Linked DNA regions of Pokkaliibacter sp. MBI-7. The protein of the gene in region 1 interacts with the protein of each later gene in a pairwise test. Links are inferred from orthologs where the notes say so. Each region holds a gene or a part of one and is shown on either strand. Other genes may lie near its edges. The genes, in order: mtgA and QCD60_RS03555.

Region 1 (6,119 bases):
TTCTTGCTTGGGCGCTTATCTGCCAGTGCGACATAGAGCTTACGAACCTGATGGTTCTCAAACTGCGCTCCGATCTGGCGTGTAAAGGCGAGGGTTTTACCGAAGATGATCAGCCCGGACGTCACTTTGTCGAGGCGGTGTACCGGGTATAACTCTGGGAGCTGTAGATCGGCCTTCAACTGAGCAGCCAAACCTGTCTCACTTTCACTGTGGAAACTGACACCAGGAAATTTGTTGATCAATAAAAAATCGTTAGTATCTATGAGTACTTCGTACATAGGGATCTCCAGCAAGCGCTAAAGATTAGCAGACTGATTTGGTGCTCCCAAAGCGTCTGTGTTCTGGATGGCGCTGAAAGTGGGTAATCCTTCGTGAGGGGATGGGTGTCGTCTCTGGTAGACGATGTTATGGTTAGGGTCTTTCACGGAAGTTGGAATAAAACATGGGCGGGGCCTATAACGTATTGATTGCGCGCCAACCTATTTTCGACGCGAAGTTGAGAATCTGTGGCTATGAACTGTTGTTCAGAAGTCAGCAGGATCAGCATCAGGCACTGTTTGATGATCCTGACGGTGCTACCCGTGACGTAATCATTAATAACTTCATGGCCATTTGGGATACCGGCTCGAAGAACAGGGTATTTCTTCCTGCCTATATCAATCTTGGTCGCCAGTTTATTCTTTCCCACCAGATTCCTGATTTACCGCGTGATCAGGTGGTCCTGGAAGTTCTCGAGAATGCCGGTTTTGATCAGCTGTTGTTTGACGCACTGGTGCTGCTAAAAAAAGACGGCTATACCCTGGCGCTGGACGATTTTGTTTACACCCCTGCCAAAAAGCCTTTTGTCCAGCTGGCGGACATTATCAAACTGGATGTACTTGCCTTGGGTGTTGAAGAAGTCGCGCGGCAGATCGAACTACTGAAGCCGTTTGGGAAGCGCATTCTCGCGGAAAAAGTGGAAACAGCGGATGAGCTGGAGCAGTGCAAGGCACTGGGATGTCATTTATTTCAGGGTTATTTTCTCAGCCGCCCAACATTAACCAAAGGTAAGCGAATTCCTGCCAGTGCATCAGTCCTGCTGCGGACTCTGGATGCCATTTCAAAAGGAGCCGGATCGGCAGAGGTTGAGCAGATCATTCGTATGGACCCGGGGTTAACCTACAAGTTGCTGCGGCTGATCAATTCTGCTCAGTTTGCCTTTGTCCGCGAAATCACCTCAGTACGTGAAACCGTCAACCTGTTAGGGCGGATAGCCATGAAAAAATGGCTGACGATGTTATTGACGGTCTGTAATGAACAGTGCATTTCAGAGCAGATTGTCCTGGCCCTAACGCGTGCGCGAATGTGTGAGCTGTTGGCAGAGCAAAAAGGAGAAGACACCGCAGATGCTTTTATTCTGGGCATTCTGAGCAGTCTTGAAATGCTCTACGGGGTGTCGATAAGCCAGATTCTGCAAGATCTGCCGCTGGATGATCGCCTGTCAAAAGGGATGAAAGGCGTGGGTGCCCTGGGTGAGCTGCTTTTGATTACCCGAGCCTATGAACGGGAACAATGGAACATGGTTGAACGGCTGGCTAAGGCGCCTTACGATCCGGGTGCGGCGTACATGGAAAGTGTTGGTTGGGCTGGCAAAATGGCTGCTGGCCTTATTTAGTTGCATGCGATAGCACAGTATTTTTGTGCAGCTGAACTATCTCGTATGCATTGATCCTCTGGCTGTAACTGCATCACTCAGTGCAGTTCAGCCACCTCTTGTTGCACTTTACTGGTTTGCCTACTCGCATATTCGGTACAGATGACCCGCAATAGTGACGCGAAGTTCTGTATCTCTCCACGGCGCTGCAATACCTCCAGATAGAGGGTGCTTATGAACTGGGGTGTAGATAGTTGCTCCTCCCGCGCTAACTGATCCAACAGAGTCCAGAACCGGCGCTCAAGTCGAAGACTTGTAACCTGCCCGTTCAGTCGAATCGATCTGCTTACCGCTTCATAGAGTGCTGGTTCCGTGCTCGCATAGATATCACACATGCTGGGGTGCTCCCTCAAAGCTCAGTGTGAGTAGCTTAGCAGAACAACCGGGTAGGATCAGCGCTTGGCCAATACTGTCTGGCCGTACTCTGTGGGAGAGTGAAAATGCCCTGTATATAGACAGGGCATTGAGATAGCTCAGAGTGTGAGTTTGCTCCCAGACCCTAGGCAGAGAGCACCGCGTGAAACTGTGCCAGCCATGCAGGGTGTGCAGGCCACGCGGGAGCAGTAACCAATTTGCCGTCGGTGATGGCATCAGTGACGGCAATATCTGCATATTTACCCCCGGCGAGAGTCACTTCAGCTGCGCACGCTGGATAGGCAGACACATGTTTGCCTTCGAGTACTCCGGTCGGAGCCAGCAGTTGAGCACCATGGCAAATGGCCGCAATAGGTTTATCACTGCTTACGAAGTGACTCACCATTTCGAGAACCTGGCTATTCATGCGTAAGTATTCGGGCGCGCGACCACCTGGTACCAGCAGTGCATCATAACTGGCTGGATCGGTATCGGCGAACGAGGCGTTGAGTGTGAAGTTGTGACCAGGCTTCTCGGAGTAAGTCTGATCACCTTCGAAGTCGTGAATAGCGGTTTTTATCTGATCACCGGCCTTTTTATCCGGGCAAATGGCATCCACCGTATAGCCCATGGCTTGAAGCGCCTGGAAAGGCACCATCAGTTCATAGTCTTCGACGAAGTCTCCGCAGATGATGAGGATTTTCTTGTTGTGTGACATAGCGATACCTCTTACAGATGGGTGGAAAGAGATCAGATGGCGCGCTTGTTCTGCGCGGCCTCTGAGAACTGTAGTGGTGAATCTTCGTGAAAGGGTAGTAGCTCCATACTACCTGCAGCGCTTTCCTTGCAGCCAAAGACAGTAGTGCGGCGGCACGACTCACACACCGCTGATGTGCTCGAATGCCTGATGCGAGTGCTTGTATAGAAGGCTGGATTGCCTTACAAAGCATTTCTACCGTCAGTTGAGGGTGAAAAGGTGCAAGTCATTGTTGATCTGTGTGTCATTCCACTCGGGGTGGGTGTGTCGGTGTCTGAACACGTTGCTGCGTGCCAGCAGGTGCTGGAACAGGCGGGGCTTGCGCATCAGATGCATGCGTATGGCACCAACATAGAAGGTGAATGGGATGAGGTGATGGCGGCTGTTAAACGTTGCCATGAGGTTGTTCATCGTATGGGCGCGCCGCGCATATCCTCGACCTTGAGGGTTGGCACACGTACAGATCGTCAGCAATCTATGGCTGACAAAATTGAGAGCGTAGTACAAAAACTGGCAGAAAAGCCCGAGTAGGCGTTCTGAACAGTTGTTTGTCGTGGTAGTGGAGAAGGTGCGTGATTAAACAGGGTGCCAGAGATGACACTGCCTTTCTGAAGGCAATGCAGGACGTGACTCCCCTGACGCAGAAAGCGGCCAAGGTGGACACTCAGACAGGCAGCAAGGATACGCCCGGATTGCGGCATCGGCGTGAAATGCTTTCCTCAGCAGAAGATACTTTAGGGCGGGATGATGAGTATGTGGAGCTACTGGAGCCTCTCGATGAACTGAGTTTCAAGCGATCAGGTATTCAGGCCGGCGTATTCAGGAATCTTCGTCTCGGCAAATATCCATATGAGGCACGGCTGGAGATATTCGGCATGCGTGTCGCTGAGGCCCGTAAAGAGGTATCCCGCTTTATCAAAGAGTGCCTGAAACTGGAAATTCGTACAGTGGCCATTTCTTTCGGGCGAGCCAAAGAGCGAGGCAGTCATGCCGCATGGCTGAAAAGCTACGTGGCCAAGTGGCTGAAAGAAAATGAGAGCGTACAGGGCTATCACTCTGCACTGAAACACCACGGTGGGCTTGGGGCGGTGTATGTGATCCTGCAGAAAAGTGAACGCAAACGCATGGAGACACTGGAGCGTCATCAGCGACGTATGAGTCAATAATTTGCGTTAATAAAGACGGGCGCGAATAGAAACGGGTGCATCACGCGACCATTTTCGACTGAACAAGGAATTCTGTGGGTAAACTCAACGTGTTTTCAGGTAAGTTTCGGCGCATTGCGGCTGTTGTTGTACTTACTGTTGTCGTATCTCCGTTAGCACTCATTGTTCTCGGACGGTGGTTAGACCCATCCGTGACCGCCTTCATGGTTGAGCGCTATGTGCATGCCTGGATAGAAGGAGATTGGCGTTACACGCAGGATCATGACTGGGTGGACTGGCGTAATATCAGCCGTAACATGCCATTAGCTGTTATGGCGTCAGAGGACCAGCGCTTCCCTGATCATCATGGTTTTGACTGGGTGCAAATGCAGAAAGCGGTAGAAGACTGGCAGGATGGAGACCGCTTGCGTGGTGCAAGTACGATCAGTCAGCAACTGGCCAAAAATCTGTTCCTCTGGTCGGGGCAGAACTGGCTGCGAAAAGGTCTGGAAGTCCCTTTGACGTTTGCTCTGGAAACGTTCTGGTCTAAGCAGCGTATTCTCGAAGTTTATCTGAACGTTGTTGAGTTTGGAGATGGGGTGTATGGCGTAGAGGCGGCGTCCTTAAGCTATTTCCGCAAGCATGCTGCACAGCTATCCATGTCAGAAGCTGCGAGACTGGCTGCAGTGCTGCCTAATCCCAAGCGGTTTATTGCAGACCGTCCATCCAGTTACGTCAGAGAGCGACAACGATGGATCGAGGGGCAGATGAACAACCTTGGTTACGACTATTTGAAACGGCTTTGAATTTGATTAAAGCGTCTATGAAATTGAAAGCGGCTACGAAATTGATAGTGGGCTTTTTTGCCCGATACGAGACTGACTGAACAGCCAGTCTCGTATCTCAGAGCTGCTTGGGGCTGGTGATTATGAGCTAGACCTTGGGTGGTTGGGCATCAAACGCCTGTCCGGTGGTGCCCGTGCTGTCTGCACCCATGAGATACAGATACGTAGGCATGATCTCTTCTGGCGTTCTTACTTCAGCCGGGTTCTCTGCAGGGTAGGCATAGGCTCGCATGCTGGTGCGGGTAGCCCCCGGGTTAATGCTGTTTACTCTGATGCTGGAGGTATTTTCCAGCTCATCTGCCAGAGCCTGCATCAGGCCTTCCGTCGCAAATTTGGACACAGCGTACGCTCCCCAATACGCACGGCCTTTGCGTCCGACCGAGGAAGAGGTATAGACGATGGAGGCATCCGCCGACTTTTCCAGCAGCGGAAGCAGGGCCCGTGTCATATAGAACTGGCTGTTCAGGTTGACCTGAATGACCTGAGCCCAGATGTCAGTGTCATACTGGCTGATGGGCGTTCGTAAACCCAGAATAGAGGCGTTGAACAAGACCCCGTCCAGTCTGCCAAACTCTTCCTCCAGCTTGCCTGCGATCATCTCGTAATCGTGAGGGGTAGCACCTTCAAAATGAATAGGGATGATCGCTGGTTGTGGATGGCCTGCCTGTTCGATGTCGTCGTACACTTTTTCCAGCTTTGAGGTTGTTCTTCCCATCAGAACAACTGTTGCTCCGTGCGAGGCGAAGCTGAGTGCCGCACTGCGGCCAATACCATCACCCGCGCCGGTTACCACTATTACACGGCCTTTCAACAGGTCCTTTGGGGCTGAGTAGTCAAAGTAACAGTTCATATGATCTTCCTGTATCCGTCCTATGATCTGATGGCTATTCCTCAGGGGCGTATTAACGATCAGCAGAGGAAGAGTTGATGAGTATCGCTTCTTTCTACACGAGTCATGCTTGCAGGCAATGAGGTGTGGTCAATCAAGTCCAGGGCTGATCCCTACACCAGCGCGCCAGCTCGGTTCCTGTGGCAACCACCAGATCAGCCCCCCAGCTAGTGGCAGGGCTAGTCTCCTCCAGATAGCCATATTCCACACCTATGGTAAACATGCCGGCAGCTTTGCCAGATTCAATATCCCGCAGGTGGTCTCCCACATAGATTGCGGTGGCGGGATCAATGGCCAGCGCTTCACAGGCCTTGTACAAGGGTTCGGGATGAGGTTTGCGGCGACTCACGTCGTCAGGGCAAACCAGTACCGCACAATCCTGAAGATCTGGCTGACGAGCAAGTAAAGCTTCGCTGTAAAGCCGTGGTTTGTTGGT
Region 2 (4,672 bases), on another replicon or contig:
ACAAACGCGGCTGCGGCGGCTGCGAGGGCGTTACGAATATTGTGCTGACCCGGCAACGCCAGCCGCACCGGTGAGAAGGTTCCATCCGGTAAATGCAACTCAAAACCCCAGGTACCCACAGGTGAGATCTGAGCTTTGTATGCACGCACATCGGCCCATTCGGCATCAACACCAAAGACCAGAACATCAAGCGACTGTTCAGCGGCTCGTTGCTGCCAGATGGAGAAGTGGGGGTCGTCACCGTTAAGAACAGCGGTCCCTCCCGGCAACAAACCATCAATAATTTCACCCTTTGCCTGCACCACGCCTGCCAGCGATCCAAACCCCTCGAGATGAGCACCCGCAGCATTATTGAGAATGGACACATGCGGACAGGTCATGGCCACTGTACGGGCAATTTCACCAATCGCACTGGCGCCCAGCTCAATCACGCCATACTGGTGCTGGTCAGATAGCTGCAGTAATGTCTGCGGCGCACCAATTTCATTGTTCAGGTTACCTTTGGTAGCCAGTACGCTACCTTGCGTGGCCATGATGGCGGCCAGCATTTCTTTCACCGTCGTTTTGCCGCTACTACCGGTCACCGCCGCAACTTTGCCTGAAAAACGCTGACGGTTGGCATAACCAAGTTTCCCCAGTGCTGTCAGGGTATTGTCGACTACAAATACCGGTAGACTCGTACTGACCTGGCGAGACGCAACAACTGCAGCAGCCCCCTGCCGCTCTACCTCTGCGATGAAATCATGGCCATCAAAACGCTCACCGACCAGCGCCACGAAAACACTGCCCTCTGGCACATTACGTGAGTCAGTAGTCACCGATGCAGCCTGTACATGTTGCCACGCTGTACCAACTGGATGTTCTGCCTCAGGCAACGCTGCGGCGATATCACTCAAAACCCAGGTACCGATCACAACACCACTCCCAATAGCTCTGCCGCCAAAGCACGATCTGAAAACGCATGTTTGACGCCAGCAATGTCTTGATATTCTTCATGGCCTTTACCTGCGATCAGTACCATGTCGTCAGGAGACGCATGCTCCACCGCATAGCGAATGGCAGCCTCTCGATCAGTAATGATGCTCACGTGATCCAATGTCATGAAGCCTGTCTGAGTATCGGCAATGATCTGCTGTGATGACTCGGTGCGCGGGTTGTCCTGCGTCAGGATGATAAAGTCTGCTTGGGACTCCACAGCCGCAGCCATCAGTGGCCGCTTGCCTCGGTCACGGTCGCCGCCACAGCCAAATACGCACCACAGCCGCCCCTGCACATGCTCCCGCAGTGCGCTGAGCGCTTTGACCAGAGCATCGGGCGTATGAGCATAATCAACGACCAGTAGTGGTTTTCCCTGCTGTCTGAATGACTCCATCCGTCCGGGTACACGCTGCACCTGAGCCAACGCAGCACTGATTTGTTCAACGCTATAGCCTTGTGCGTAAAGCACAGCAGCTACTGCCAGCAGATTACTGACATTGAAACGCCCCAACAGTGGGGTCGAGAAGGATACACGCCCTCGCGGCGTCATAAATTCCAGACGCATACCATCTGGTTCGGGATGCCATAGCCCAAGATAGATGGTTGCATCCTGCTCAGTGGCATAGGTCACCAGATTTACTGTGGGCGCTAGTACCTCGATAAAGCTGGCAGCCCAGGGATCATCCAGATTAATGACAGCGTGCTGTAGCTCCGCACACTGGAACAAACGCTGTTTGGCAACGGCATAAGAAGCCATATCGCCGTGATAATCGAGATGGTCACGGCTCAGGTTAGTGAAAACTGCGGTCTGAAACGTCACACCGTCCACTCGCCCCTGAGTCAGCGCATGGGATGAGACCTCCATTGCCACCGCTTTCGCGCCCTGCTGCACCTGCATCTGTGCCATGACACCATGCACGCGATCAATATCGGGCGTTGTGTGAGTGGCGGTCTGCAAATGGCCAGGCATGCCATAACCCAGGGTACCCAGTACAGCGCAGGGCTTACCTAAAAATGCCAAAGCAGAAGCAATAAACTGACTGACGGATGTTTTCCCGTTGGTGCCCGTGACCCCAATAACATCCATCTGACGGCTTGGAGAGGCGAAATAGCAGTTCATCAACTCGCCTAGTCGCGACTTGAGCTCAGCCAGTTTGACGACGGGACAACCCGCCCTCTCTTCAACAAACAGGCTGGCATCAACCAGCACCATGGCAGCGCCGCGTTCAACAGCATCCAGATAAAACTGCTGCGCCTTGTCAGAATCCAGAACTGTAATAACGTACCAATAACCTGACTCTACGCGGCGACTATCCAGTGTAATAGGCGCCAACGGCTGCTGAGCCAACTCGACGGGGATCGACTCCGCTGTTAACCACTCACCGAGGGTTACAGGCTGAGAAGTACTCATGATTTTTTCCCTTGGAGCTTGATAAGACCTTCAAGATCATCCGGCGGAATATTTAGGAGACGCATAGCACCAGCAATAAACCGACCGAACACGGGTGCCGCCACAGCCCCCCCGAAGTACTCTCCACTGGAAGGGTCATCAATGATGATGGCTGCGACCAGACGGGGATCAGATGCCGGTGCAATACCAGTAAATACTGAAAAATAGTTGTTAGCCTCGTAGCCATTCGGACCAACCTTGTGCACGGTCCCGGTCTTGCCAGCAAGATGATACCCGGGTACCTGAGCACGGGTTGCCGTACCACCACTCTCGGTTACTGTTTCCAGCATCTTCAACACATCATGAGCAACTTCAGGGGTAACTACCTGAGTCGGCTCCACCGGATTGGCGCGCTTCACCATGGAAACAGGAAAAAGTTTGCCGCCATTAGCAAAAGGGACATAGGCCCGCGCAAGCTGCAGTGGTGTAACTGTCAGGCCATAGCCGTACGACATGGTGGCCAGCTGCAGCACCTGAGTCGGTTTGTAGAAAGGCAGCTCCCCTGGCTGCTCGCCAGGAAAACCGGTCTGAGGATTTTGTCCAAGACCAAAACTATGGAATGTCTGCCACAACGCCCCTTCCGGCAGCATCATGGAAATTTTCGACGCCCCTACGTTACTGGACTTGGTAATGATGCCGGTGATATCAAGCACACCGTAGTTACGGTGGTCGGAGATCGTTTTATAGGTAATCCGCAAACGCCCCGGGGTGGTATCAATCTTGGTATCAGGCGTAATAACATGATTCATCAACGCGGAAGAAACAGTCAGCGCCTTCATGGTTGAGCCGGGCTCGTACATATCCGTAATTGCCCGGTTGCGTAAACTGGATGACGAGACGTCGACCCTGTTATTGGGGTTATAGGCAGGCTGATTAACCATAGCCAAAACCTCGCCCGTCTTGGCATCTAGCACGACCATGGTCCCGGCTTTGGCGCCGTTCTCTGCAACCACCCCTTTCAGGGCCTGATACGCCAGATATTGCAGACGCAAATCAATGGACAACACCAAATCCTTGCCTGGACGCGCCTGTTTAACCAGTTTCAGATCCTTGATATTGCGACCCAGGCGATCGCGCAACACGTCTTTTAGCCCCGGCACACCTTCAAGCCAGGAATCATAGGCAAGCTCTAGTCCTTCCTGCCCTTTGCCATCAACATCAGTAAAGCCAACAACATGGCTGGTCACTTCGGCGGCGGGATAGAACCTGCGATACTCCTTGCGGCTATATACGCCAGGAATGCCTAATGCCACCACCTTAGCTGCATCATTCGGCGTCATCTGGCGACGCAGATACATAAACTCTTTGGTTGCATTAAGCTTGATACGCTGAGCGAGCACATCAGCGGGTGTCTCCAGAGCCGTCGCCAGGTCAGCCCAACGATCGGGATACTCGCTCAGTATTTGCGGTTCCGCCCATAGGGTTTCGACTGGCGCACTGATAGCCAGTGGCTCGCCATTACGATCCACAATCATGCCACGATGCGCAGGAATGACCTCTTTTCGCAGCGCACGTGCATCTCCCTGAGTATTCAGGAAGTTCTGATGTACCACCTGCAGGTTAATGAGCTGCCCCAACAGAATAAGTGCGAGCGCCCCCAGCATGCCAAGTACTATGCGTACTCGCCAGGGGAATGGCAGGCCCGTATTGGTGTTTCTCATGGCTGAACCATAATGATTGATTTGGGAGGAGGCGAAAACATGTGCAATCTGTCACGAGCGAGCGTTTCTACCCGGCTGTGAGCTGACCAGGTACTTTCCTCCAGCAAAAGCTGACCCCACTCGACCTCCAGACGATCACGCTGTCGTTCTAACTGCTGCAGCTCATTGAATTGCTTACGATTCCAATGAGAGCTCAAGATCACTGCCACAGCACTGGCAACAACCATCGTCATCAATACCGCAATCAGGATGACGCGCCAGGAAGAAGCCTGAATATTGAGTACAGGATGCATGACCAGCCGCTTTTGAGGCACAACATTCTGCACTCGTGCAGGCTGCTTGTTCACTACCGCCTGTCCCATACTAGATCCTCTCAGCTACGCGCATGATTGCACTGCGAGACCGAACATTGTCGGTTACTTCATCAGCTTCAGCCTTTTGCGCCTTACCCAAGGTACGCATGCGGATATTGAGCATATCCTGAGTAACTGGCAGACCTCTTGGCAGCTGCTCTCCTTTGGATTCCTTGCGGATAAAGCGTTTAACTATGCGGTCTTCCAACGAGTGAAAACTGATGACAACC

Evidence for each region.
Region 2: the proteins of mtgA (region 1) and QCD60_RS03555 interact in binary tests that used the Escherichia coli proteins (3 or more experiments, as listed by UniProt). The link is inferred for Pokkaliibacter sp. MBI-7 from one-to-one orthologs.

What each region holds. Positions count from the first base shown.
Region 1 is NZ_JARVTG010000002.1:1,138,608-1,144,726, reverse strand. The notes cover bases 3,166-5,899. They hold mtgA (monofunctional biosynthetic peptidoglycan transglycosylase), read left to right. Parts: upstream 3,166-4,044; coding sequence 4,045-4,755; downstream 4,756-5,899. Other genes in these bases: QCD60_RS24900 (HAD-IA family hydrolase), read right to left, coding at 5,778-5,899; QCD60_RS24905 (YciK family oxidoreductase), read right to left, coding at 4,883-5,644; smrA (DNA endonuclease SmrA), read left to right, coding at 3,377-3,970; QCD60_RS24920 (MTH1187 family thiamine-binding protein), read left to right, coding at 3,166-3,335. Outside these bases: QCD60_RS24940 (TIGR01621 family pseudouridine synthase), read right to left, coding at 1-278; QCD60_RS24935 (HDOD domain-containing protein), read left to right, coding at 443-1,654; QCD60_RS24930 (ribbon-helix-helix domain-containing protein), read right to left, coding at 1,732-2,028; QCD60_RS24925 (DJ-1/PfpI family protein), read right to left, coding at 2,193-2,765; more of QCD60_RS24920, read left to right, coding at 3,024-3,165; more of QCD60_RS24900, read right to left, coding at 5,900-6,119. UniProt on the Escherichia coli protein: Peptidoglycan polymerase that catalyzes glycan chain elongation from lipid-linked precursors. May play a role in peptidoglycan assembly during cell division in collaboration with other cell division proteins.
Region 2 is NZ_JARVTG010000001.1:806,387-811,058, forward strand. The notes cover bases 1,738-4,672. They hold QCD60_RS03555 (penicillin-binding transpeptidase domain-containing protein), read right to left. Parts: upstream 4,090-4,672; coding sequence 2,386-4,089; downstream 1,738-2,385. Other genes in these bases: QCD60_RS03550 (UDP-N-acetylmuramoyl-L-alanyl-D-glutamate--2,6-diaminopimelate ligase), read right to left, coding at 1,738-2,389; ftsL (cell division protein FtsL), read right to left, coding at 4,086-4,451; rsmH (16S rRNA (cytosine(1402)-N(4))-methyltransferase RsmH), read right to left, coding at 4,453-4,672. Outside these bases: murF (UDP-N-acetylmuramoyl-tripeptide--D-alanyl-D-alanine ligase), read right to left, coding at 1-818; more of QCD60_RS03550, read right to left, coding at 911-1,737. UniProt on the Escherichia coli protein: Essential cell division protein that catalyzes cross-linking of the peptidoglycan cell wall at the division septum. Required for localization of FtsN.